4 regions of the Streptomyces sp. NPDC002156 genome follow, and region 2 is predicted to be linked to each of the others. Evidence: riboswitches for the same ligand, from Rfam matches in the RefSeq annotation. Region 2 holds a riboswitch; each other region holds the start of a gene.
What was found. A riboswitch is a leader RNA that binds a small molecule or an ion and turns the genes downstream of it on or off. The one in region 2 is predicted to bind cobalamin.
Positions count from the first base shown of each region.

Region 1: it holds a riboswitch for cobalamin, as region 2 does, so the genes downstream of both, metE (5-methyltetrahydropteroyltriglutamate--homocysteine S-methyltransferase) here and ACWCRB_RS45290 (cobalamin biosynthesis protein) in region 2, are expected to answer to the same signal.
Region 3: it holds a riboswitch for cobalamin, as region 2 does, so the genes downstream of both, ACWCRB_RS27690 (ribonucleoside-diphosphate reductase subunit alpha) here and ACWCRB_RS45290 (cobalamin biosynthesis protein) in region 2, are expected to answer to the same signal.
Region 4: it holds a riboswitch for cobalamin, as region 2 does, so the genes downstream of both, ACWCRB_RS43470 (ABC transporter ATP-binding protein) here and ACWCRB_RS45290 (cobalamin biosynthesis protein) in region 2, are expected to answer to the same signal.

Region 1 is NZ_JBSFDA010000004.1:26,815-32,201, reverse strand. It holds gene ACWCRB_RS03225 (copper chaperone PCu(A)C) at 1-329, opposite strand, end outside; gene ACWCRB_RS03220 (heavy metal translocating P-type ATPase) at 326-2,587, opposite strand; gene ACWCRB_RS03215 (hypothetical protein) at 2,587-2,841, opposite strand; cobalamin riboswitch at 2,995-3,217, shown strand; gene metE (5-methyltetrahydropteroyltriglutamate--homocysteine S-methyltransferase) at 3,370-5,387, shown strand, end outside.
Region 2 is NZ_JBSFDA010000229.1:6,866-12,252, forward strand. It holds gene cobN (cobaltochelatase subunit CobN) at 1-275, opposite strand, end outside; gene ACWCRB_RS45285 (cobyric acid synthase) at 272-1,795, opposite strand; gene ACWCRB_RS45290 (cobalamin biosynthesis protein) at 1,792-2,739, opposite strand; cobalamin riboswitch at 2,841-2,980, opposite strand; gene ACWCRB_RS45295 (hypothetical protein) at 3,071-3,292, opposite strand; gene ACWCRB_RS45300 (anion permease) at 3,336-4,580, opposite strand; gene ACWCRB_RS45305 (lysozyme) at 4,689-5,387, opposite strand, start outside.
Region 3 is NZ_JBSFDA010000076.1:21,066-26,452, forward strand. It holds gene ACWCRB_RS27685 (ribonucleotide-diphosphate reductase subunit beta) at 1-512, opposite strand, end outside; gene ACWCRB_RS27690 (ribonucleoside-diphosphate reductase subunit alpha) at 512-2,902, opposite strand; cobalamin riboswitch at 3,029-3,177, opposite strand; gene ACWCRB_RS27695 (GNAT family N-acetyltransferase) at 3,255-3,758, opposite strand; gene mctP (monocarboxylate uptake permease MctP) at 3,947-5,387, opposite strand, start outside.
Region 4 is NZ_JBSFDA010000201.1:6,889-12,275, reverse strand. It holds gene scpA (methylmalonyl-CoA mutase) at 1-926, opposite strand, end outside; gene ACWCRB_RS43475 (methylmalonyl-CoA mutase family protein) at 926-2,734, opposite strand; cobalamin riboswitch at 2,823-3,004, shown strand; partial or broken gene ACWCRB_RS43470 (ABC transporter ATP-binding protein) at 3,063-3,222, shown strand; gene ACWCRB_RS43465 (SMI1/KNR4 family protein) at 3,259-3,813, shown strand; gene ACWCRB_RS43460 (SpoIIE family protein phosphatase) at 3,983-5,387, shown strand, end outside.

The sequences.
Region 1 (5,387 bases), on a different contig from region 2:
GAAGCGGTGCGCGCGCCGGTCATCAGGTGGCGGCTGAGGGTGAGGGCCCCCTTCCCGACCCCGGCGGACGTCACCTTCAGCAACCGGTCGGCCGATCCCCCGCTGTTGACGATCCGGAAGAAGGCCGCCGTCTCCGGGGTGTCTCCGGTGGGCAGGAACATCCGGCCCTCGGTGACCGCGACGCGCGGCGGGGTGCCGGCGTTGCCGTACGCCGTCCAGGTGCTCAGACCGCCGAGGGCGAGGCCGCACACGCCGACGGGCGCGAGCGCGGCGAGCAGGGCGTCGGTGAGCCGACGGCGCGTCGGCCGCCAAGGGGATCGGTCGCTCATGGGGTGTGTCTCCGGGAGGCGGGTGAGGGCTGCCAGGCGCGCAGCCGCAGGCTGTTGGCGACGACGAGCACCGAGCTGGCGGACATGGCGGCCGCGGCGAGCATCGGGTTGAGCAGACCGACCATGGCCAGCGGGACGGTGACGACGTTGTAGCCGAAGGCCCACACCAGGTTGACGCGGATCGTGCCCAGCGTGCGCCGGGCGAGCCGGACCGCGTCCGCGAGGGCCTCGATGTCTCCGCGCACCAGCGTGACGTCGGCGGCCCCGATGGCGACGTCCGTACCGCTGCCCATCGCGATCCCGAGGTCGGCGCCGGCCAGCGCGGCGGCGTCGTTCACGCCGTCCCCGACGACCGCGACCCGGTAGCCCTGTTCCTGGAGGTCCAGGACGAGTTCGGCCTTGCCCTCGGGTGTGAGGCGGGTGTGCACCTCGTCGATGCCCAGGGCGGACGCGACGGCACGGGCGGGCGCCTCGCGGTCGCCGGTGGCGAGCACGGGGTGCACACCGAGGCGCCGCAACCGTTCGACGGCACGGTAGCTGCCGGGTCGTACGACGTCACCGATCTCGATCAGCGCCTCGGACGTACCGTCCACCCGGACCAGCACGGGGGTGTGGGCGGCGGCTTCGGCCACGGCCAGAGCATCGGCGAGCGCGGCGGGCAACTCGTCGTCCGGCGCGAGGACTTCGACCAGCCGGTCCTCGACCCGGCCGCGGACACCCCGCCCCGGCAGGGCACCGAAGTCACTCACCTCCGGCAGCCATTGCTCACCCGACTCCCGCCGGGAGTACGCGGTGACAGCCCGGCCCAGCGGGTGTTCCGAGCCCGACTCGACGGCCCCCGCCAGGCGCAGCAACTCGTCGCGTCCGAGCCCGTCCGGTACGGCGGTGACCCGGGCGACGGTCATGTGTCCCGAGGTCAGCGTGCCGGTCTTGTCGAGGACGACGGCGTCGATGTGCTGAAGCCCCTCCAGCGCCTGCGGACCGGTGACGAGGACACCCAGCTGAGCGCCCCGGCCGGTCGCGGCCATCAGCGCGGTCGGGGTCGCGAGGCCCAGCGCGCACGGGCAGGCCACGACCAGGACGGCCACGCACGCGGTGATCGCCGCCTGCGGATCGGCCCCGGCGCCCAGCCAGAACCCGAGCACGGTCGCGGCCAGCGCCAGCACGACGGGCACGAAGACACCGGCCACCGTGTCGGCCAGCCGCTGGGCACGCGCCTTGCCGGCCTGAGCCTCTGTCACCAGCCGGGTGATGCGGGCGAGTTGGGTGTCGGCGCCGACGGCCGTTGCGCGTACGAGCAGCAGCCCGCCCGCGTTGACGGCACCGCCGACCACGGCCGAGCCGGGCCCGACCTCGACCGGTTCGCTCTCCCCCGTGACCAGGGACAGGTCCACGGCCGAACTTCCCTCGGCCACCTCGCCGTCGGTGGCGACCCGCTCCCCCGGCCGCACGACGAAGACCTGACTGACCGTCAACTCCTCGATGGGGACGAGCCGTTCGGAGCCGCCGTCCTCCCGGACCGACACCTCCTTGGCGGCGAGCCTGGCCAGCGACCGCAGTGCCGCCCCGGTCCCGTGCCGGGCCCGCGCCTCCAGGAAGCGGCCCGCGAGCACGAACAGCGGTACGCCGACAGCCGCTTCGAGGTAGATGTGGGCGACGCCGTCGGAGGCGGACGGCAGGAGCGTGAACGGCATCCGCATGCCGGGGGCGCCGGCACCACCGAGGAAGAGCGCGTACGCCGACCAGGCGAAGGACGCCACGACGCCCAGCGAGACCAGGGTGTCCATGGTCGCGGCGGAGTGCCGCAGTCCCCGTACCGCCCGCTCGTGGAAGGGCCAGGCGCCCCACACGGCGACGGGCGCGGCCAGTACGAAGCACAGCCACTGCCAGTTGCTGAACTGGAGCGCGGGCACCATCGACAGGACCAGCACGGGCACCGCGAGCAGGGCCGTCACGGCCAGCCGGTCCCGTTCGCGCGTCGTCTCCTCTGGCTCACCGTCGTCCGTGGCCTGCCGTTTCCTGGGCGGTTCGGGGAGGGCGGCCGTGTAGCCGGCCTTCTCCACGGTCGCGACGAGTTCGTCGGGGCTGACGTCCGCAGGGTGGCTCACCCGGGCCCGCCCGGTGGCGAGATTCACGGTGGCCGTGACGCCGTCCAGCCTGCCGAGCTTCTTCTCGACGCGGGTGACGCAGGCCGCGCAGGTCATGCCGCCGACGGTCAGATCGGTGGTCACCAGGACGGTCGTGGGTTCGGCACCCATCAGTTGCCTCCTCCGCTCATGTCCATGTCGCCCATGTCGTCCAGGTCGTCGATCTCGCCGGTACCGCCGCCGCCCGTGCCTGTGCCGGTGTCATGCATGCCGGGCGCGACGGGTCCGGAGGCGGTCCCGGCGGCGTAGGACACCGTGAAGATCAGGGCCAGCAGCAGGAGGAAGCCGCAGAGTGCGGGCGGGGGCGCCGCTCTCCGCAGGACCGCACCCGCACTGGATAAGGAGGATTGCCGGGACTCGTCCATCAACCGCGTCTCCAAGTCACGTCGTACGACGTCGCTCGGATCGCGCCGTACCGGTTGAGTAGTCGGACCGGATGTGGGCCGGGTTCCGGGGCAGCCGTATGGTGCACGTCACATATGCCGGACGTGATCCACCGCGCCCGGGTGCTGCCCCTTAGGCTGGTCCGTGCAGCTGGTTCGCCCCGTCCGCCAGGCGGGATGCGTCGTAAGAGGGAACCCGGTGGGAATCCGGGACTGCCCCGCAGCGGTGAGCGAGAACGACCGCCGTCATACGCACTGGATCCGGTGAACAGGGTCTGGGAAGCGACGGCCAGTAGGTGTCCTCCGGTCGGAGGGCGTGCTCGCGAGTCCGAAGACCTGCCCGTTGCCCGCGTACGAAGCACTCGTGCGCGGACATCCCGGTGACCTCGTGGGCGGGTCGGCGTACATATCCGGTGGGACGGCCGTCGTGCGTCCGCCCGGTGTGTCGTTCCCTTCGCGCCCTCGTCCCGTCCCGGGATCCCAGGGAGATATCTCGCGAAGGAGATTTCCGTGACAGCGAAGTCCGCAGCCGCGGCAGCACGGTCCACCGTGTACGGCTACCCCCGTCAGGGCCCGAACCGGGAACTGAAGAAGGCCATCGAGGGCTACTGGAAGGGCCGTTCCGGCGCCGACGCCCTCCGCACCACCGCGACCGAGCTGCGCGCCACCAACTGGCGCCGGCTCGCCGACGCCGGCATCGACGAGGTCCCGACCGGCGACTTCTCGTACTACGACCACGTCCTCGACACGACCGTGATGGTCGGCGCGATCCCGGAACGCCACCGCGCGGCCGTCGAGGCCGACGCGCTGGACGGCTACTTCGCGATGGCGCGGGGCACGCAGGACGTGGCGCCGCTGGAGATGACCAAGTGGTTCGACACCAACTACCACTATCTCGTCCCGGAGTTGGGCCCGGGCACGGTCTTCACGACCGACTCGGCCAAGCAGGTCACCGAGCTGGGCGAGGCCCTGGCGCTGGGCCTCGCCGCCCGCCCCGTCCTCGTGGGTCCCGTCACCTATCTGCTGCTGGCCAAGCCCGCGCCCGGTGTCGCCGCCGGCTTCGACCCGCTGACGCTCCTGGACCGGCTGCTGCCGGTGTACGCCGAGGTCCTCGCCGATCTGCGGGCGGCGGGCGCCGAGTGGGTGCAACTCGATGAGCCGGCTCTGGTCCAGGACCGCACTCCGGCCGAGCTGAACGCCGCCGCCCGCGCCTACCGTGACCTCTGTGGGCTCACCGACCGGCCGAAGCTGCTGGTCGCGTCCTACTTCGACCGGCTCGGCGACGCCCTGCCCGTCCTGGCCAAGGCGCCCGTCGACGGACTCGCGCTGGACTTCACCGACGCCGCGGCCGCCAACCTCGACACCCTCGCGGCCGTGGGCGGGCTACCCGGCAAGCGTCTGATCGCCGGGGTCGTCAACGGCCGCAACATCTGGGTCAACGACCTGGAGAAGTCGCTGTCGACGCTGGGCACCCTGCTCGGCCTGGCCGACCGGGTCGACGTGTCGGCGTCCTGCTCCCTCCTCCACGTGCCGCTCGACACGGCCCTGGAGCAGGACATCGATCCGCAGATCCTGCGCTGGCTGGCCTTCGCGCGGCAGAAGACCGCCGAGATCGTCGCCCTCGCCAAGGGCCTCTCCCAGGGCACCGACGCGATCACCGGCGAACTGGCCGCCAACCGCGCTGACTTGGCCGCCCGGGCCACCTCGCCGATCACCCGCGACCCCGCCGTACGGGCCCGTACGGCCGCCGTCACGGACGCCCACGCCCGCCGCTCACAGCCCTACGGCGAGCGTGCCAGGACCCAACGCGCGCACCTGCGCCTGCCGTTGCTGCCGACCACCACCATCGGCTCCTTCCCGCAGACCGGCGAACTGCGCACCGCCCGCGCCGACTTGAGGACGGGCCGGATCGACCAGGCGGCGTACGAGGATCGCATCAGGACGGAGATCGGCGAGGTGATCGCCTTCCAGGAGAAGACCGGCATCGACGTCCTCGTCCACGGCGAACCCGAACGCAACGACATGGTCCAGTACTTCGCCGAGCAACTGACGGGGTACCTCGCGACGCGGCACGGCTGGGTGCAGTCCTACGGCACCCGCTATGTCCGCCCGCCGATCCTGGCCGGCGACATCTCCCGCCCCGAACCGATGACGGTGCGCTGGACGACGTACGCCCAGTCCCTCACCTCACGCCCGGTCAAGGGCATGCTCACCGGGCCGGTCACCATGCTGGCCTGGTCCTTCGTCCGCGACGACCAGCCTCTCGGCGACACCGCCCGCCAGGTCGCCCTCGCCCTGCGTGACGAGGTCAACGACCTTGAGGCAGCCGGGACTTCGGTCATCCAGGTGGATGAGCCCGCCCTGCGCGAGACGCTGCCGCTGCGGGCCGCCGACCATTCCGCCTACCTGGTCTGGGCCACGGAGGCGTTCCGGCTGAGCACCGGCGGTGTCCGGCCGGGCACCCAGATCCACACGCACATGTGCTACGCCGAGTTCGGCGACATCGTCCAGGCGATCGACGACCTGGA
Region 2 (5,387 bases):
GACGACTCGGCCATCAACTCGGCGTCGGGCACGGCCTCACCGCCGAGCAGCACGGTGGGCACACCGGACGTCTTCAGATAAGCGAGCCCGTCCTCCCACGCCCGCTTCCCGCCCAACAGCCGTACGACGGCGATGTCCGCGCCCTCGACGAGCGCGGGCAGCTCCTCGGCGACGTCCACCCGGGTCGGATTGCCGATCCGGTACGAGGCACCGGTGGCGGCCCGGGCCGCCAGCAGGTCCGTGTCGGCGGTCGACAACAACAACACTGTGCTCATGCGGGCGCTCCCGGTGGAATGAAAGGCAGTCCTTGTGGCGCGCCCGACTCGATGAGCCGCCAGAGCGCGTCCGTGTCCGCGTGCTGTTCGATGAGATCGCCGAGCAGGTCGAGCTGTTCCTCGCGCAGCCCGGCGAAGGAGGTGTCGGGGGCCGGTACGAAGCGCCGGCCCGCGGCGGCGGCGACCTCGCGCAGGAAAGCCCGCCGGAACCCGTCGGATTCGAGCGACCCGTGCCAGTGCGTACCCCAGACGGCCCCGACCCGACACCCGTCCAAGAAGGCTTCCCCTCCTGCGATTTCGGCAACGCCGTGATGGATCTCGTACCCCTCGACGTCCTCACCGAGGGCGGTGCCGACGGGCCGGGTGAGGGTCTTCTCGCGGGCGAACCGCACCCGCACGGGAAGAACCCCGAGGGCGTCGACAAGGCCCTGGCGACTCTCGACGTCGTCCTCGATCCGCTCGCCGAGGATCTGGAAGCCACCGCAGATGCCGAGTACTGGCCGTCCCTCGGCAGCGCGGCGCACGAGAGCGTCCGCGAGCCCGCGCTGCCGCAGCCACTCCAGCGCCCGCACGGTCCCCCGAGTCCCCGGAACGACGACGAGATCGGCGTCGGCGAGTTCCTCCGGCCGGTCCACGAACCGTACGACGACGCCCGGTTCGGCGGCGAGGGCGTCCACGTCCGTGAAGTTGGACATCAGCGGGATCGCACAGACGGCGACCCGCAGCACGTCCTCCCCGACGGGCGGGGAGACGTTGGACTCCCGCACGGTCCCCCGCAGGGAGACCCGCAGCCCGTCCTCTTCATCGATCCCGAGCCCGTGCCGGAAGGGCAGGACGCCGTACGTCGGCCGCCCGGTGAGCCCGAGCAGCATGTCGAGCCCGGGTTCGAGCAGGGAGACATCCCCGCGGAACTTGTTGACGAGGAACCCGGCGACGAGCGCCTGATCCTCGGGGGACAGCAGGGCGACCGTCCCGAAGAAGGAGGCGAAGACACCGCCACGGTCGATGTCGCCGACGACAAGCACAGGGAGCCCGGCATTCCGAGCGATCCCCATATTCACGATGTCGGTCCGCCGCAGATTGATCTCAGCCGGACTCCCGGCCCCCTCACAGATCACCGCGTCATACGTGCCCCGCAGTTCGGCAAGGCACTCCAGCACGGTCCCGAGAAGCTGCTGCTGCCGCCCTCCGTGATAGCCACGCGCACTCATCTCACCCACGGGCTTCCCCATGAGCACGACCTGACTGCTCTGGTCGCTCCCGGGCTTCAGCAGCACGGGATTCATGAGCGCGGTGGGCTCGATGCGGCAGGCCTGCGCCTGCATGGCCTGAGCCCGCCCGATCTCGGCACCTTCACGCGTGACAAAGGAGTTGAGGGACATGTTCTGAGCCTTGAAGGGCGCGACTTTCACCCCCTGCCGCACGAGCCACCGACAGATCCCGGCGGTGACGACACTCTTCCCGGCATCGGAGGTGGTCCCGGCGACAAGCAGCCCACCACCGACGGTTCCGCCACTCATGACGTACGCCCCTTCGCTACGAGCCGTGCGACGGCGACACTGACCCCAAGGGCAAGCCAGGTGACCCGCCGGGACAGCCGTACGGCCCGTTCGACGTCCTGGACACCGACGGCACGCCCGTACTCCCCGTTGAGCACGGGCCGATGCTCGACCCGCCCCGCGTAGGACAGCGTCCCGCCGAGCCGAACCCCCAACGCCCCCGCGAAGGAGGCCTCGACGGGCCCGGCGTTGGGGCTGGGATGGCGGCGGGCATCGGCACGCCAGGCCCGGACGGCCCCGCGCGGATCACCACCGGCGACAGCGGCGAGTACGGCGGTCAGCCGAGCCCCCGGCCACCCGGCGAGATCGTCGAGCCGGGCGGAGGCCCACCCGTACCGCCGATACCGAACGGACTTGTGCCCCACCATGGCGTCAAGGGTGTTGACGGCCCGGAACCCGACCAGCCCCGGAACACCACCCACAGCCCCCCACACGAGGGCCCCCACAACGGCGTCGGAGGTGTTCTCGGCAACGGACTCGACGACGGCCCGGGCGATCCCGTCGGAGTCGAGGGCCTGCGGATCACGCCCGCAGAGATGGGGCAGCCGCTCCCGGGCCCCGTCGACATCCCCGGCCTCGAGTGACCGCCCGACGGCCCGAGCCTCCCGGCCGAGTGAAGTCCCCCCGACCACGGCCCAGGTGGCGGCGGCGGTGAGTGCGACGGAAGCGGTACGGGACGGACGTACGACGGAACGGGCCACCGCGGCAAGCGAGACGGCACCGCCCACACACACAGCGGTGTGCAGCGCCCCCCACCCCCGATGGTCCCGCCACAACACCCGCTCGACGGCACCGGCGGCCCGCCCGAACGCGGCGACCGGATGCCCTCGGCGCGGATCACCGAGAACCAGATCACCGAGGAGTCCGAGGGCGGCGCCGTACGCGAAGACGCGATCGGCACGCATCGGCTCAGCCGGCCGTGGGGTCGGGAAGCGACCTCGTGCTGTACCTCGAACGGCAGGCGAGCATGGCGATATGTCCTCACTCAGGGTGTCCACGCCCTGGTTCGACGAGACCGACGGCGAGAGTTCCTGGCTCCCGGGGTTACCTACCCCGGTGACAGTGGCGGGACCGCGCCGGATTCACACCGGCTTCCTCTTCTGCCGCCGTACATGGCTCCGGCAGTCCACCACGGGCCCGGAACACCCGTCAACTTGCCGTTGACCTGGAAAGGAGGACTGTGCTGAGCCCCACACCGCCAACGGAACGGCGGCGCGGGAACACGCTTTTCGGCCCTCAGGCCACGATCAGATAGATCCCGTATGCCACAACTGACGCGCAGGCGGCAAAACATGCGTAGGCCCCCGTAACGGCGAGCCCGGCCGACTCCCCCTGTGTCGCCGCCCGTTCGCGCATCGAGAGCCCGACGATGCCCAGGGTGAACACACCCACCATGGCCACGGTGATGACGAGGCTGACGCCGAAGACGGAACCGAGGGCGGCCCAGTCGATCTTCATGTTGCTTCCTTCTGCTTCCTTCTTGCTCGGACCGGGGCTGGGCTCAGAGGGCCGTTGCCGACGGCTTCGCCGTGGCCTCGGCCGGGCTGGGGATGGTGGCCGTGAGGTCGTCGGTCATGGTGCCCGCCGGGGGAGGGGTCACGGCGGCGATCGCTGTGGTCACGACGCCCGCGGGCTCCTCGCTCTCGGCATCGTTGACGTTCGTGTGGTCGATCACCTCGCGGCGCGACACGACCCAGATCGCCGCGCTCGAAGCGATCAGGAAGACGGCCACCAGCGCCGTACCCCAGTCCCCGAACCCGGTCACCCACTCCGCCACCGCACCGACCAGTGCCGCTGCGGGCAGCGTCAGTCCCCATGCCACGAACATGCGGGTCGCCGTCGACCAGCGGACCACGCCGCCCTTGCGGCCGAGGCCCGCGCCCATCACCGAGCCCGACACCGAGTGGGTGGTGGAGAGGGAGAAGCCGAGGTGGGAGGAGGCCAGGATGACCGTCGCCGCGCTGGTCTGGGCGGCGAAGCCCTGCTGGGGCTGGAGGTCGGTCAGGCCCTTGCCCATCGTGCGGATGATGCGCCAGCCGCCGAGGTACGTGCCGAGCGCGATGGCCAGGCCCGCGGAGAGGATGACCCACACCGGCGGGTCGGAGTCGGGGGCGACGGCGCCGCCGGCGACCAGGGCGAGGGTGATGATGCCCATCGTCTTCTGCGCGTCGTTCGTGCCGTGGGCCAGCGACACCAGGCCCGCGGAGGCGATCTGGCCGACCCGGAAGCCCTTCTCCGCCGCCTTGCCCTCGGCGTGGCTCGCGCTGAGCCGGTACGACAGCCTGGTTGCCAGCATGGCCGCGATGCCCGCCACGATGGGGGCGGCGATCGCCGGGATCAGCACCTTCGTCACCAGGACGTCGCCGTGGACCGCGCCCGCGCCCGCCGAGGCGATGGTCGCGCCGATCAGGCCGCCCATCAGGGCGTGCGAGGAACTGGAGGGCAGGCCCACCAGCCAGGTCAGCAGGTTCCAGAGGATCGCGCCGACCAGCGCGGCGAAGATCACCTCGGGACGGATACCGCTCTCGTCGACCAGGCCCTTGGAAATCGTGTTGGCGACCTCCACCGAGAGGAAGGCGCCCACGAGGTTGAGGACGGCCGACATGGCCACCGCGACCTTGGGTCTGAGCGCGCCGGTCGAGATGGTGGTGGCCATCGCGTTGGCGGTGTCGTGGAAACCGTTCGTGAAATCGAACGCGAGCGCGGTGACGACCACGATCGCGAGGATCAGCGAGAAGCTTTCCATTTACCCAGATTTCTTTGGGACGACAGTGGCTGGTGGACCGTAAGCAACCTGGGTAAACGGAAGATGAACTGAAGGGGTATGGGGAGTGGCTTGAGGCGTGGTGTCTTCTCACGCCCCCTTCGCGAACCGCTTGAGCTGAGCCGGCGTCCCGTTGAAGAGATTCTGGTCACCCGGCAGTGTGCCGCTGTTGTCGTACTGCCAGAACGTCCAGAGCTTCCAGCCGCCGGACGGCAGCGCCCCGGCGTCGGCCGCGTTGTAGCGGGCCAGCCACAGGGCGTGCTTCGAGGTGAAGACAGGGCTGCTGTTCGTGCAGTTGTTCCACCAGTGGGCGGTCGTGTAGATCACCGGACGGCGGCCGGTGAGCCGGTTGACCTCGTTGCTGAAGGCCGTGATCCAGCTCGCCATCTTCGCCTTGCTCAGGCCGTAGCACTTCTTCTTGCCGTACGGGTTGTACTCGATGTCGAGCGCGGGCGGCAGTGTCCAGCCGTCCGCGCGCCAGGCCCCGCCGTTGCGGATGAAGTGCCGGGCCTGGGTGATGCCGGACGACTTGTCCGGCAGGGCGAAGTGGTAGGCGCCGCGGATCAGGCCTGCGGTCCGTGAGCCGTTGTACTGCTGGCTGAAGTACGGATTGCGGTACGTGTGGGACTCGGTCGCCTTGACGTACACGAAGGTGGCGCCCTTCGCCTTCGCGGACTGCCAGTTGACGTTCTTCTGGTGCGACGAGACGTCGTGCCCCTTGGGCTTCGCGGCCGCCGAGACCGGAACCTCCGTCAGGACGGTCCCCCCGATGGCGAGCGCCGCCGCGGT
Region 3 (5,387 bases), on a different contig from region 2:
AGGTTGAGGAGGAAGCGGCGGCGGTCGGCCTGGGTCTGCAGGCTCTCCAGCTTCTCGACCTCGTTGATCCACTTGAAGCAGAACTCGGCCTTCTCGCGGATGGACGGGATGTTCTCCACCGCGTCGAAGGCGGCGGCCCGGTCCTCCGGGTCGGGGAGATAGGTGTCGAGCAGCGTCAGATAGAACTGGACGTGCACGGCCTCCTCGAACAGCTGGCGCGACAGATACAGCCGCGCTTCCGGCGAGTTGATGTGCTTGTACAGCGTCAGCACGAGGTTGTTCGCCACGATCGAGTCGCCCGTCGCGAAGAACGCGACCAGCCGGCCGATCATGTGCTGCTCGCCCTCGGACAGCTTCGCCAGGTCGGCGACGTCCGAGTGGAGGTCGACCTCCTCGACGGTCCAGGTGTTCTTGATGGCGTCCCGGTAGCGCTCGTAGAAGTCCGGGTAGCGCATGGGGCGCAGGGTGAGCTCGAAGCCCGGGTCGAGAAGGTTCTTGGCTTCGCTGGACATTACTGGCAGGCCTCGCAGGACTCGGGGTTCTCAAGGGAGCAGGCGACGGCGTCTTCGTCAGCCGTGGCCTGCACGGGGATCGGGGCCTGCGCCTGTGCGGCGCGGGCGATGCGGGTCGCGGGGCGCGAGCGCAGGTAGTACGTCGTCTTCAGACCCGACTTCCAGGCGTACGCGTACATCGAGGAGAGCTTGCCGATGGTCGGCGTCTCCAGGAACAGGTTCAGGGACTGGGCCTGGTCCAGGAACGGGGTCCGGGCGGCGGCCATGTCGATGAGCCCGCGCTGCGGGATCTCCCACGCCGTGCGGTACAGGGCGCGTACGTCGGCCGGGATCCAGGCGAACTCCTGCACCGAGCCGTTCGACTCGCGCAGCGCCTCACGGGTGCGGGCGTCCCACACGCCGAGGTCCTTCAACTCCTGCACCAGGTAGGAGTTGACCTGGAGGAACTCGCCGGACAGCGTCTCGCGCTTGAACAGGTTGGAGACCTGCGGCTCGATGCACTCGTACACACCGGCGATCGACGCGATGGTGGCGGTGGGCGCGATCGCCAGGAGCAGCGAGTTGCGCATCCCGGTCGCGGCGATACGTTCCCGCAGCGCCGACCAGCGCTCGGGCCAGTTCAGCTCCACGTCGTAGTGGTCGGGGTGGAGCACACCACGGGCCGTACGGGTCTTCTCCCAGGCCGGCAGAGGGCCGTTGCGCTCGGCGAGGGCGGCGGAGGCCTCGTACGCGGCGAGCATGATCCGCTCGGCGATCCGCGTGGAGAGGGCCTTGGCCTCGGGCGAGTCGAAGGGGACGCGCAGCTTGAAGAAGACGTCCTGGAGACCCATCGCGCCGAGCCCGACGGGACGCCACCGCGCGTTCGACCGGCCGGCCTGCTCGGTCGGGTAGAAGTTGATGTCGACGACCCGGTCGAGGAAGGTGACGGCGGTGCGGACGGTCTCGTCCAGCCGCTCCCAGTCGAGGTCGCCGGTCTTCTGGTCGACGAACGCGCCCAAGTTCACGGACCCCAGGTTGCAGACCGCCGTCTCCCCGTCGTCCGTGACCTCCAGGATCTCGGTGCACAGGTTCGAGGAGTGGACGACGTTGCCCGGCTCGGCCGTCTGGTTGGCGGTGCGGTTGGCCGCGTCCTTGAAGGTCATCCAGCCCTGGCCGGTCTGCGCGAGCGTACGCATCATGCGGCCGTACAAATCCCGCGCCGGGATGGTCTTGCGGGCGAGCCCGGCGTCCTCGGCCTTGCGGTAGGCGACGTCGAACTCGTCGCCCCACAGGTCGACCAGTTCGGGCACGTCGGCGGGGGAGAACAGCGACCAGAGCGCGTCCGTGTTCACCCGGCGCATGAACTCGTCGGGGATCCAGTGCGCGAGGTTCAGGTTGTGCGTACGGCGGGCGTCCTCACCCGTGTTGTCGCGCAGCTCCAGGAACTCCTCGATGTCGGAGTGCCAGGTCTCCAGGTAGACGGCGGCGGCACCCTTGCGCCGGCCGCCCTGGTTCACGGCGGCGACGGAGGCGTCCAGCGTCTTCAGGAACGGCACGATGCCGTTGGAGTGCCCGTTGGTGCCGCGGATGAGGGACCCGCGCGAGCGGATCCGGCTGTACGACAGCCCGATGCCACCGGCGTGCTTGGAGAGGCGGGCGACCTGGTGGTAGCGGTCGTAGATGGAGTCCAGCTCGTCGATCGGGGAGTCGAGGAGGTAGCAGGACGACATCTGGGGGTGCCGGGTACCGGAGTTGAAGAGGGTGGGGGAGGAGGGGAGGTAGTCGAGGCGGCTCATGAGCCGGTAGAGCGAGGCGACTTCGTCGAATGCGCGGACGCCCGTTTCTGAATCAAGCACAGTGTCATCGGCCAGCCCGCTCGCGACGCGCAGCATGAAGTGCTGGGGCGTCTCGATGACCCGGCGCGTGATCGGGTGGCGCAGGAGGTAGCGGCTGTGGAGGGTCCGCAGCCCGAAGTACCCGAAGCGGTCGTCGCCTTCGACGTCGATCAGGGTGTTCAGACGGTCCGTGTGCAGCCGTACGAACTCGGCGGTGCGGTCGGCGATCAGGCCTTCCCGGTGCCCGACCGCGACCGACTCCGAGAAGGTCGTGACGCCCTGCGAGGCGGCCTCGGCGGCGATGCTGACCGTCAGCAGCCGGGCGGCGAGGCGGGAGTAGGCGGGGTCCTCGGAGATGAGGCCGGCCGCCGCCTCGGTGGCCAGCTCGCGCAGCTCCGACTCGTCGGCCCGCGAGGACCGGCCGCGCAACGCGGCGGCGGCGACCCGGCCGGGGTCGGCGTCGGGGAGGTCGGCGGTCAGCTCGGTCAGGGTCCGCAGCAGCGCGGCTCCGGGACCGTCCGTCTCGACTCGGGCCACTGGGGTCGCTGAAGCCGGTTCGGCTGGCGCGATGGTCACGTGGGGGCTCTCCCTCGCTCGGCACGGGGCCTGGCGGAGGGCAGCGGGGCACACGGACGCCTTACGGGTACGCGCGCGTCCACCGGCCCACTCCACGAGGCCCGGACGTCAGGCGCCCGGACCGGTCGGCCGGGCACACCGTCGGCAGGTCCTCGGACTGGACACGCGCGCAGCCGTGCCAGGGCTATCAGGGCACGAATGCGCACGTGTACACCGTTGCGGGACAGTTCCGGATTCGCACCGGATTCCCCTGCGGCGACAGCGAGCATGAGCATACATCTTGTGCCGGGCCCTGAAGGCACCCCCACATGTTGTGTCGTGTCGGCTTCGGTGGGTGGAGCGACCGGTGCTGTCAGAGCGTCAGCTCGTAGGCGAGCAGGCTCATGTCGAGGTCGGGAATCGGGTTCCAGTCGCGCTCCGGGGCGCGTACGAAGCCCAGGCGCCCGTAGATCCGGTGCGCGGTGCGCATGGCGCTCTGGGTCGACAGGACGACGCGCACACACCCCTCGACGCCCCGGGCCCGCTCGACACAGGCCCGCACGAGCGCCTCACCGGCACCCCGGCCGCGTGCTTCCTCCGCGACCGCCAGCATCCGTATCTCGGCCTCGCCCTCGCGCGCGATGTCGGACATGGGCCCGCCGGCCGGCACGAAGGTCACCCCGCCGAGCAGCCGCCCGTCGGCGACCGCCACCAGCACCTCGGCAGCGGCGGCACGCTTCCCGACGTTCCGCAGCTCGACGAGATACCCGTCACTCTCCCCGAAGTCGAGCAGCCCGTCCCGGAGATAGGCCTCCGCGGTGATCTCCCCGAGCACCTCGTACTCCTCGGGAAGGGCCCGCCTGATCAAAATGTCCATGAGTGGAGTGTGCCGGAGGGGTACGACAACGGACCGCCGATTAAATCCGGCGGCCCACTGTCGCGCCCCATCGCATGGGCGGTTCCGGTGAAGTCGCGTGCGCTGCAGCGCCCCGAAAGGGGCGCGGGGAACTGCGCGACAAGCCCCCACCGGGCCGCAGACAAAGAACCGCGCACCCGGCGGAGCCATCAGTGCGCGGCGGCCCCCGCAGTGGCCGGCGGCAACTCCACCACCACCCCCGGATCCCCCGCGTCGGCCGTGTAGTCCGACGCCGTCGTCTCGTCCAAGCCCTCCGGAGCCTTCAGCGCCTTCAACACAAACGTCAGCACCACCGTCACGACCACATTCAGCACGAACGCCGTCAGCCCGATGTACCCGATCTCCCCGATCCCCGGAATCTCCTTCGCGCTCCCCCCGAAGTGCTTCTGCGTCGGAGACGCGACCCCGTACGCCGCCAGCGTCCCGTACAGCATGCCGACCGCCCACCCGGCCAGCAGCGCCCATCGGTGGAACCAGCGGGTGAACAGACCGCCGACCAGCGCCGGGAAGGTCTGCAGGATCCAAATACCTCCCAGGAGCTGGAAGTTGATCGCGACCGTCTTGTCCATGGTCAGGACGAAGACCAGCGCGCCCACCTTCACCAACAGCGAGACCAGCTTGGAGACCTTGGTCTCCTGCTCCGGAGTCGCGTCGGGCTTCAGGAAGTCCTTGTAGATGTTCCGCGTGAACAGGTTCGCCGCCGCGATGGACATGATGGCCGCCGGGACGAGCGCCCCGATGCCGATCGCCGCGAAGGCGACACCCGCGAACCAGGCCGGGAACATGTTCTCGAACAGCTGCGGGATCGCCAACTGCCCGTTGGTGACCTTGATTCCGGCCGCGATCGCCATGAAGCCCAGCAGTCCGAGCAGACCCAGCATCAGCGAATACAGCGGCAGGATCGTGGAGTTGCGCCGGATCACGTCACGGCTGCGACTGGACAGCACCGCCGTCACGCTGTGCGGGTACATGAACAGCGCGAGCGCCGAGCCGAGCGCCAGCGTGGCGTACGTCCACTGCGAGGCCTCGCCCGGAGCGAGCGCGCCGCGTGGGTTGCCGGTCGCCGGGTTGGTCTGGGAAAAGGCGTCGCCCGCGGCCTTGAAGATCTCGTCGAAGCCGCCCAGCTTGATCGGGATGTAGATGATCGCGACCGCGATGACGAGGTAGATCAGCGCGTCCTTCACGAACGCGATCAGCGCGGGAGCCCGCAGCCCCGACGAGTACGTGTACGCGGCCAGCACACCGAACGCGATCAGCAGCGGCAGATCCTTGACGAACCAGTTGGTGTCCTCGCCGCCGCCGACGCCCATGACATCCAGGACGGCCTGGATGCCGACCAGTTGGAGCGCGATGTACGGCATCGTCGCCAGGATGCCGGTGACCGCGACCGCCAGCGACAGCCCCTTCGAGCCGAACCGGCCGCGCACGAAGTCCGAGGTGGTGACGTACCCGTGCTTGTGCGAGACCGACCACAGACGGGGCAGGAACACGAACATCAGCGGGTAGATGAGGATCGTGTACGGCACCGCGAAGAAGCCGGCCGCGCCCGCCGCGTAGATCGCCGCGGGTACGGCCACGAAGGTGTACGCC
Region 4 (5,387 bases), on a different contig from region 2:
GCCCAGAGCAGCCTCGCCGCGCGCATCTTCGCGATCTCCATGAAGAAGTTCATGCCGATCGCCCAGAAGAAGGAGAGCCGGGGCGCGAACGCGTCCACGTCCATCCCTGCGTCCCGCCCCGCCCGGATGTACTCGACCCCGTCCGCGAGCGTGTATGCCAGCTCCAGATCGGCCGTCGCGCCCGCCTCCTGGATGTGATAGCCGGAGATCGAGATGGAGTTGTAGCGGGGCATCCGCTGCGAGGTGTACGCGAAGATGTCGGAGATGATCCGCATCGACGGCTTCGGCGGATAGATGTAGGTGTTGCGGACCATGAACTCTTTGAGGATGTCGTTCTGGATGGTCCCGGCCAACTTCTCGGGCGGTACGCCCTGTTCCTCCGCCGCCACGATGTAGAGCGCGAGAACGGGCAGGACGGCGCCGTTCATCGTCATCGACACGGTCATCTTGTCCAGTGGGATGCCGTCGAAGAGCTGACGCATGTCGTAGATCGAGTCGATGGCCACGCCCGCCATGCCGACGTCACCGGTCACGCGCGGGTGGTCGCTGTCGTAACCCCGGTGCGTGGGCAGGTCGAAGGCGACCGACAGGCCCTTCTGGCCGGCGGCGAGGTTGCGGCGGTAGAAGGCGTTGGACTCCTCGGCCGTGGAGAAACCCGCGTACTGACGGATCGTCCAGGGCTGGTTGACGTACATCGTCGGGTACGGGCCGCGCAGATAGGGGGCGGCACCCGGGTACGTCGAGAGGAAGTCCAGGCCCTCCAGGTCGGTGCCGGTGTAGAGCGGCTTGACCGCGATGCCCTCCGGGGTCTCCCAGAAGGTCTCGTCCGAGCCGGTGGCCGCCTTCACGGCCGTACGCCAGTCGGTGGCGCCGTTACCGGCGGTCGGGGTCCCCAGTTCGATTCCGGAGAAGTCGGGGATTCCCATCAGGACGCTCCCATGCGGTCGAGGGTGGCGGAGAGCACGGCTACGGCGTCGCAGCCCGCGAAGACGTACGAGTCGACGTCCGAGTACTGCCCGGGACGGCCGGCGAGGAACACGTGCGAGGCACCGGCGGCCTTCAGTTCCGCCGCCACGGTCGCCGCCTGCTCCTCGTACAGGGTGTCGCTGGAGCAGAGGCAGACCTCGGTGGCGCCGCTCTCCTCGAAGGTGCCCGCAGTGACGGGCTCGATGCCGCCGGCCTGGAAGAGGTTCGAGACGAAGGACGTCCGCGCGGTGTGGGCGGCGGCCGGGCCGATGGTCGCGAGGTAGACGCGCGGCCGGGTTCCGGTGGCGGCGAGGTGGGCGTCGGAGCGGGCGCGCAGCGCCTCGTACGCCTCGTCGCGCCGCACCCGGGGGAGCCCGCCGGACGGCGGCTCGGGCGCGGGCTCGCGGTCCGGGAGGCGCTCGGCGAGGTTCGGGAACTCGCTGACGCCGGTGATGGGTTCGCGCCGCTTGGCCAGCTTGGCGGAGCGCGCCGCCCAGGTGGAGGCCAGCGCCTCACCGAGGTGCCCGGAGCGAAGGGCGGCGGCCTGGCCGCCCAGCCCCTCGATCCACTGGAAGAACTCCCAGCCCGCGTGGGCGAGTTCGTCGGTGAGCCGCTCCACGTACCAGGAGCCGCCCGCCGGGTCGATCACTCGCGCCAGATGTGACTCCTCGACCAGGATCGTCGAGGTGTTGCGGGCGATCCGGCGCGCGAACGCGTCCGGCAGGCCCAGCGCGTGGTCGAAGGGCAGCACGGTGACCGAGTCGGCGCCACCGACCCCGGCGGCCAGTGTGGCGACCGTCGTACGGAGCATGTTCACCCACGGGTCGCGGCGCGACATCATCACCGGCGAGGTCACGGCGTGCTGCACCTGAGCCCCGGCCGTCGGCGCCCCGGACACCTCGGCGACCCGCGCCCACAGGCGCCGGGCCGCGCGCAGCTTGGCGATGGTCAGGAACTGGTCGGCGGTGGCCGCGTACCGGAACTCCAGCTGTGCGCAGGCCTGTTCGACGGTCAGCCCGGCCTCGGTCAGCTCCCGCAGGTAGGCCACCCCGGTCGCCAGGGACGCGCCCAGTTCCTGCGCGGCCGAGCCGCCGGCCTCGTGGTACGGCAGCGCGTCCACGGTCAGCACGCGCAGCCCCGGGTACTGCTCGGCGCACAGCCGCGCCAGCTCGACGACCGGCGCGAACGCCAACTCCTCGCCGGTACGGGCCTCGTGGCCCAGCGGGTCGCCGCCGAGGTTGCCGCGCGCCGCCTCCTTGGCGACGCCCCGCTCCTCGTACAGCCGCAGCAACTCCCGTGCGGCGGGCTCCACTTCCTGTCCGGCGTCGAGGACGACGGGGGCCAGGTCGAGGTAGACGCCGTCGAGGGCCCTGGCGAGCGACGCCACCGGGATAGAGTCCGGGCCGACGGTCAGCCAGAGCGAGGTGACGCCGTTCTCCAGGTCCGCGAGCACCGCGTCGCCGACGAGGGTCGCGTGCCGCTGCCGTACGTCCCAGCCGCCGACGGTGTTCCCCTCGGGCCGTCCGCCGCGTACGAAGGGGGCGAAGCCGGGGAAGCCGGGCTCGGGGGACTCGTCGCGCGCCGTGTAGAGGGGGTGGGTGGTGAGCCCGTCCTCCAGCGCGGTGGACAGCGCGTCTTCGGCTGCCGCGCCCGAGACCTCCTTGCCCGACTTGCGCAGGACGCCCTCCACCAGGCGCTGCCACTGCTCATGGGTCGTGGAAGGGAACTCGGCGGCCAGCGAGAGCCCGTCGTTGGGCAGGACTGTCATGCCCGGATGCTAGGCCAGAGAGGTCCGGCCGCAGCAGAGCGCCAGGCTGTGACCTTGACCTCGGCTGAAATGTGACCTCGGCCTCACGTGATGATTTCCTGAGGCCGGTCAAGGGAATCCGGTGCGAACCCGGAGCTGACGCGCAGTGGTGAGGGTGACGGGCGGGGCGACACGAGCCACTGGACGAAGGTCGGACACGACCGGGTTCCGGGAAGGCGCTCCGTCCGGGTGATCCCGAGTCCGAAGACGTGCCGGCGAACGTCCCGCACCGCCGCGCCTGGACCCCCGCCACCCCGGCCGACGACAGGGCTGTACACACCGCGCTGGACACGAGCTGAACCTGGCGGCGATGTACTGCGACGCACTCGTCGTGCTCAAGGAGGGCCAGGTTGGTGGCGACGGGCAGCCCGGCCGAAGTCCTGACCGAGGAACTCATCGCCGACGTGTACGGCGTGAAGGCCGCAGGCGTTGTCAGTGGTGCTCCCTAGACTTTCGAACGACCTGATCGAAGGGCGGGGACCAGCATGGAAGACCTCACGGGGATCGAGGCGTTGCGGCAGCTCCTGCCGCCGCCTCCCGGCGCGGGCGAGGACATCGACTGGCAGGCGGCCGAGGAGAAGTGGGGCACCGGGTTCCCCCGGGACTACAGGGACTTCATGTCCGTGTACGGCGTCGGCGGCATCGAATCGGAGGAGGAGATCGGCGAGGTCGGAATCCTCGGGCCGTTTCCCACGGGCGCCTACCCGTTCTCCCCCGACGACTTCGAGGACGAGACGGGGAACGCCCGACTGGCCTGGGAGGAGGAGGGCGACGACCAGGACGACCTGGACCTCGACCCGGAGCACATCCTCGCCTGGGGCTATACGTCCCACGCCGACATGCTGTGCTGGCTGACCAGCGATCCCGACCCCGACAAATGGCCCGTCCTGCTCTTCGCCCGCCATGGCTCGAAGACGTGCGAGGTCGTCCCCCTGGGCATGGTCGAGTTCCTGCGCGGACTCCTCGTCGGCGAGCTCGCCTCGTTCAGCATGGAGTTCACACCGGAACCACGATTCGAGCACTGGCGCAAGGGGAGGTGACCCGCCTGAGGGGCCTCGTGCGGGCGTTATTGCAAGATTTTCGCAATAACGTATTCGGCGGCCAAGTGCCCCTGCGTCCCCTTGTCGCGGGCGCCGGGCGTGGTGCAGGGCGGCGCACCATAATGAAGGGGAGCGCGGCGCGGGAGACAGCGCCGCAGGTGAGGTGCGCATGGCAGGCCTGAGCGAGCACGACGGCGTGGACATACCGGCCGACGAGGTCGCCGTCGTCCTGCTCGACAGCGCGGGGATCGTCCAGGGGTGGTCACGGGCGGCGGCGGAACTGCTGGGGCGGCCGGCCGAGCAGGTCTGCGGGCGGCCACTGGCACGGCTGCTCGCCGAGCCGGTGCGGGGGAGCGGCGCGGACACCCGGGGCGACTCCCTCGCCGTACCGGCGGGGCGGGTCGCGTTCCGGCACGCCTCGGGCCGGACGGTCGACACCACCGTCGACGAGGTGCCCCTGGGCGGGTCCTCCCAGCGCGTCCTGCTGCTGGCGCCGAGCCGCGAGGACGGCGAACAGGAACAGGGATCGTCGCTGCTGACCGCCCTGCTGGCGCAGTCCCTCCTCGGGGTCGTCCTCTGTGACACCGAACTGAGAGTCGTCCGCACGAACGTCATCGCCGAGGTGCACGGCTGGCCGCTGCTGCGCCCCGGGCACCGTCTCGGAGACGTCATCTCCCCGGCGGACGCCAAGGACGTCGGGGACCAGCTGCGGCAGGTGCTCGACACGGGAGTGCCGCTGCTCGCACGGGAACAGCGGATGTCCGCACCGGACGGGTCCGGGCGGGAGCGGTACGTGTCCGTGTCCGCCTTCCGGCTGGCGGACGGTCACGACCGGCCGACCGGGATCGCCGCGTTCTTCACCGACAGCACGCAGCAGCGGCGGGCGCGGCGGCGCACGGAGGTGGGCCATGAGGCGTCGGCACGTATCGGCGCCTCCCTGGACGTGACCCGCACCGCCCAGGACATCGCCGACGTGCTGGTACCGGCCCTGGGGGACATGGCGTCGGTCGAGATCGCCGAGTCCGTGCTCGAGGGCGAGGAGCCGTCGAAGGTGATCCGGCCCGGCGACTGGCTGCGGCTGCGCCGGGTGGCCGTCGCCTCGGCCACCGGGCCCTGGCCCGCCGAACTCGTTCCCGTCGGCGGGGTGGTCCCGCGGTTCCCCGATGTCCCGCAGGTGCGGCGGGCCGCCATCCAGGGGGACACCGTCTACAACACGACCCGGCAGGAGATGCTCGACCTCCTCGGCGACCCGGAACTGATCCGGGCGGTGATGCCCGAGCGGGGCCACTCCGCCGTGGTGTCGCCGCTGTACGCGCGCGGTCTGCTGCTGGGTTTCGTGGCCGTCTGGCGGACCGAGCAGCCGGAGCCGTTCGAACAGGAGGACGCGGACCTCGTGTTCGACATCTCCTCACGGGCCGCGCTCAGCGTGGACAACGCCCGCCGGTACACCCGCGAGCACCGGGCAGCGGTCGCGCTGCAGCAGCGTCTGCTCCCGAGGGCCACGACGAGCACCGCGGCGGCCGAATCGGCCGGCTGTTATGTGCCGGCCGGCGGCGGGGCGGACATCAGCGGCG